DNA from 2 places in the Rahnella sp. ATs2 genome. Region 1 is predicted to be linked to the other one. Evidence: predicted binding sites of a transcription regulator. Region 1 holds the regulator's gene; the other holds the start of a gene.
What was found. The regulator sigma-54, encoded in region 1, starts transcription at its own class of promoters, with help from an activator protein. The targets are predictions, from matches to a motif close to GTTGGCACANNTTTCGCTNT.
Positions count from the first base shown of each region.

Region 2: the regulator sigma-54 is predicted to act here: its motif matches at 1,276-1,295, upstream of ACJY2G_RS03000 (gamma-glutamyltransferase family protein).

Region 1 covers NZ_JBLYPL010000001.1:131,130-133,534, forward strand. The annotation lists gene ptsN (PTS IIA-like nitrogen regulatory protein PtsN) at 1-195, opposite strand, end outside; gene hpf (ribosome hibernation promoting factor) at 294-581, opposite strand; gene rpoN (RNA polymerase factor sigma-54) at 605-2,038, opposite strand; gene lptB (LPS export ABC transporter ATP-binding protein) at 2,141-2,405, opposite strand, start outside.
Region 2 covers NZ_JBLYPL010000002.1:279,242-281,646, reverse strand. The annotation lists gene ACJY2G_RS03000 (gamma-glutamyltransferase family protein) at 1-1,203, opposite strand, end outside; gene ACJY2G_RS02995 (MurR/RpiR family transcriptional regulator) at 1,403-2,242, shown strand.

The DNA.
Region 1 (2,405 bases):
GCTGCCCATGCGTTCACGGGTCAAAATAGCGTCGAAAATCACCTGTGGCGACAAATTCAGTTGTCTGGCGGCCAGTTCGCTGATGATTTCCAGTGCGCGTTTTTTGCTGGCGCAATGAACGCCGCTTTTGGTGCATTCGGCATTAAGCACCGACGTTAATTGCATTGCTATATCGTTGATCATGTCATCTTTCACTTTTGCGCTGTTTCACCCTTAAAGCTATATCGGCTCGTTTCCCGAAGGTCACAAGCCGATGCCCGAAGGTTTGTAGCACAGGGTTGGCTACATGAATGTCAGTGCTGTTTCAGTTTGTCTTTATGTTTATTCAGCTGGCGGGCCAGTTTATCAACCAGTCCGTCAATCGCTGCGTACATATCCTGATGTTCCGAGGTGGCATGTAACTCGCCTCCATTCACATGCAAAGTCGCTTCGGCAACTTTTTGCACCTTTTCCACGCTCAACACCACATACACCTGATTAATCCTGTCGAAATACTGCTCTAGCTTGGCCAGCTTCGACGTGATGAACTCTCTCAGGGGATCCGTGATCTCAATGTGATGTCCGGTAATGTTGAGCTGCATAATGTCTTCCTTCTCTGTTGAGGTCAAACTAACTGTTTACGTTGGTTTGAGGGCGGGATGGACAAAGACTCTCGGTATTTGGCGACGGTTCGTCGTGCAACCATAATTCCCTGATCGGAAAGCAGGGTCGCTAACTTACTGTCACTGAGCGGTTTTACAGGATTCTCCGCTGCGATTAATTTCTTCACCAGCGCCCGGATGGCGGTTGACGATGCCTCGCCGCCGCTGTCTGTACTGACATGGCTGGAAAAGAAATACTTCAGTTCGAAAATGCCACGCGGGCTGTGCAGGAACTTCTGCGTCGTGACGCGTGAAATCGTCGATTCGTGCATTTCTACGGCGCTGGCGATATCGGCCAGCACCATAGGTTTCATAAATTCTTCACCCAGTTCAAAGAACGCCTGCTGTTGCTCAACGATACAGCGCGTGACTTTCAGCAGCGTGTCGTTACGGCTTTCCAGGCTTTTGATTAACCATTTGGCTTCCTGCAGATTGCTGCGGATAAACTGCCCGTCGCTGTCGCTGCGTGCGGAATTCCCCATCGCGGCGTACTGCTGGTTAATCTTCAGACGCGGAATGCTGTCCGAATTGAGTTCAACCGTCCAGACTCCTGACACTTTGCGCACCAGCACATCCGGGATCACGTATTCGGATTCGCCGGTGTTGATCGACTGGCCCGGACGCGGATCAAGAGACTGGATCAGGAGCATCGCTCCTTTCAGTGTATCTTCTTTTAACCGGGTTGATCGCATAAGTGCGCGGAAATCATGGTTCGCCAGCAAATCCAGATGTTCGCTGATGATAAGACGGGCTTCGGTGATGAAAGGCGTGTCGGTCGCATACTGGGAAAGCTGGATCAGCAGGCAGTCGCGCAGGTCGCGCGCGGCCACGCCGACCGGGTCAAAACGCTGTACGCGTTTGAGCACGGCTTCCACTTCGTCCATCGTGACGTTTTCATCCCCGATGCTTTCCAGAATGTCGTCAAGAGAAACGGTGAGGTAACCGGTGTCATCGACCGCATCGACAATGGACGTCGCAATCGCCGCATCAGTATCTGAGAACGGCGTCAGCTCGACCTGCCACATCAGGTAATCCTGAAGAGTCTGGGTGGTTTCACCCTGATAAATCGGCAGCTCGTCGTCGCTGTAATCATTACCGGTGCCGGAAGGCGTGCCCGCGGTATAGATTTCATCCCAGGTCGCATCCAGCGGCAGCTCTTCGGGCATGTCTTTTTGCTCGAGCGCTTCGCGGGTATCTAACCCTTCGCTGTCGGTGGCTTCTACCGAGTCGATTTCTTCATGAAGGTCGGTTTGTTCCAGCAGAGGGTTGCTCTCCAGCGCGAGTTGGATCTCCTGTTGGAGCTCAAGCGTGGACAATTGCAACAGGCGGATGGCCTGTTGTAACTGTGGAGTCATTGCCAGTTGTTGGCTGAATCTGAGTTGCAAACCTTGCTTCATATCTTGGCTTTATTTCCGTTGATGAGTGAAAACGGCAACACTTCTGTCAGAGACGGCCTGTTTCATTTTAAGGCGAAACAGGCACGGTTCCGGCGGCACAGATCACAGACGGAATTCTTCACCAAGATAAACGCGTTTAACTTGTTCATCAGCAAGAATATCGGCTGGCGTGCCGTGGGCGATTAACTTGCCCTGACTGACGATGTAAGCGCGTTCACACACGTCGAGCGTTTCGCGAACGTTATGGTCGGTGATCAGTACGCCGAGGCCACTGTCACGCAAATGCTCAATGATTTTTTTGATGTCGATAACTGAAATCGGGTCAACACCGGCGAACGGTTCATCCAGCAGGATGAATTTAGGGTTC
Region 2 (2,405 bases), on a different contig from region 1:
CGGTTGCTTGCCCGGTGCCAGCGCCAGTAAATGGCTGGCATCGAGGCTGAAAGATGCGCCGCGGTTTTGCCACAACACGCCGCTGCCCGGCAGCACTACACCACTGCCGAACTCGTGATAAATACTCTGGATAAATGATACCGCCAGCCCGCTGCTGTCCATCACGCCCATCCAGACGGTATCGCCCGGACCTTTACCTTTGCCCCAGTCGGCGGCGCTGTGCGGTTTGATGCGGGTGGCGAGGGCATCGAGATACTGCGGATCCAGCAGGCTCTGCGCGTCCTGCGTCATCATGCGTGGATCAGTGATAAAGCGGTCGCGCAGGCCGAACGCCAGTTTGGTGGCTTCGACAATGCTGTGGATCGTCGCGCTTTCATCCATGGTTTCCAGCGGCAGGCGGTCAGTCAGGCCGAGGATCGCCAGCGAAACCAGCCCCTGCGTCGGTGGCGTCAGGTTGTAGATTTCGCCTTTGCTGTGTTTGAGGCGCAGCGGCACACGGCGCTGCGGCTTGTAAGCAGCAAGATCGGCGCGGGTGACCGGCATACCGAGCTTTTCCATGTCGGCGGCCATATTGTCGGCCAGTTCACCGCGATAGAAACTGTTCAGCCCGTCTTCGCACAGCATCGATAACGTCTGCGCCAGTTGCGGCTGGGTGAAACGGTTCCCGGCGCGCGGCACGTCGCCGTTAGGCAGAAAAACATCGGCGAAGGTGCGGAAATCTTTCAGTTCATGTTGCTTGGCGCGGGTGGCGGCTTCCTGCGAGGCGGTCACCGGAATGCCGTCCGCAGCGTAACGGATGGCGTCACGCAGCAGGCGCGAAAGCGGTTTTTGCTCGCCGCCGAATTCAGCCGATACATTCAGCGCTTCCTGCCAGCCGCCGACGGTGCCTGCGACCGTCAGCGCCGCTTTCGGGCCGCGGTGCGGAATGTGCGTTTCACCGGCGTAGAAATCGAGAGAGGCCAGCGAACCGGCGGCACCGCTGGCGTCGATCGCCACCGGATTGCCCTGCGGGGGCACAATCAGCCAGAAACCGTCGCCGCCCAGTCCGTTCATGTGCGGATAGACCACGGCAATGGTGGCGGCCGCCGCCACCATTGCCTCGATGGCATTGCCGCCTTCACGCAATACCGCAAGCGCACTCTGGCTCGCCAGATGATGAGGTGTAACCGCCATGCCCAGCGGTGCGCTGTTACTGTTAATCATGCGATGTCCTTTTTGAAACGCTTTTTTTATGTTGCCCGCGCATGCAGGGATGAGGGCGTGCAGGGATTAAGTTAAGCAAGAGGTGTTCCACATCGGCAAAACCTTCAGACTTTCACTCATAATTTAGCTTGCATTGGCAAGCATAGTGCATGGTATGTTCCGCTGATTTACTGAAACATTGGTTACAAAAGGGACGGAGATGAAACAGATTGATGAACGTCTGCGTGACCATTACGCAGAACTCACGCCGCAGGAACAGCGGGTGGCCGACTTTATTTTTGCCAGCATTGATGACCTGATGAGCTACAACAGCGCAGAGCTGGCGCGGCTCAGCGGCGTGTCGAAGGCCACGGTCAGCCGCCTGTTTAAACGTCTTGGTTACCCGAGTTATCGCGATATGCGCGATGAAATGCGCACCCTGCGCCAGAGTGGCATGCCGCTGACCGACAGCCGTGACGCGGTGCAAGGTAACACCTTGTTATCACGGCACTATAAACAGGAAATGGCTAACCTGACGCAGTGGATTAATCAGATTGATGGCGCACAGTTTGGCGCGCTGATCACCGCCCTGAGTCAGGCGCGGCAGGTACGTCTGCTGGGTTTTCGTAACAGTTATCCGGTGGCGCTGCACCTGCGTCAGCAACTGATTCAGGTGCGTGCTGGCGTGATGATGATGCCGCAGCCGGGGCAAACGCTGGCGGAAGAACTGGTGGATCTCACCGCGCAGGACGTGGTGATTTTCGTTGCTTTCCGTCGTCGTCCCCGCATGGCGAAGGCGATTCTCACGCAATTACAGTCACTTGATGTGCCGGTTTTACTGATTTGCGAGCCGCAGGCGCAGACACTTATTCCGCTCGCCACCTGGCATCTGGCCGCGCCGCTCGACAGCGTGTCGGCGTTCGACAGTTATTCATCTGCCATGAGCCTGGCGAATTTACTCAGCAATGCGTTGTTGCACGATATGCTCGCGTCAGGCCGTCAGCGCATTCATCAGATAAGCGATTTGTATAACGATCTGGATGAGCTGGAGCAGCGCTGATTCCCGATTCAGGGACAAACTCAGCGCTTTTCTGGTGCTTTCGCACAATTACGGTGCATCAGAGTTTTCAACCTTTCTCGCTTTTTGCCCTGATTTAGGGCAAAAAAATCCCCTCTGCTTACTTCGCTGAGTCGCTAATTCCTTGTCATATCGTGACTTTGCG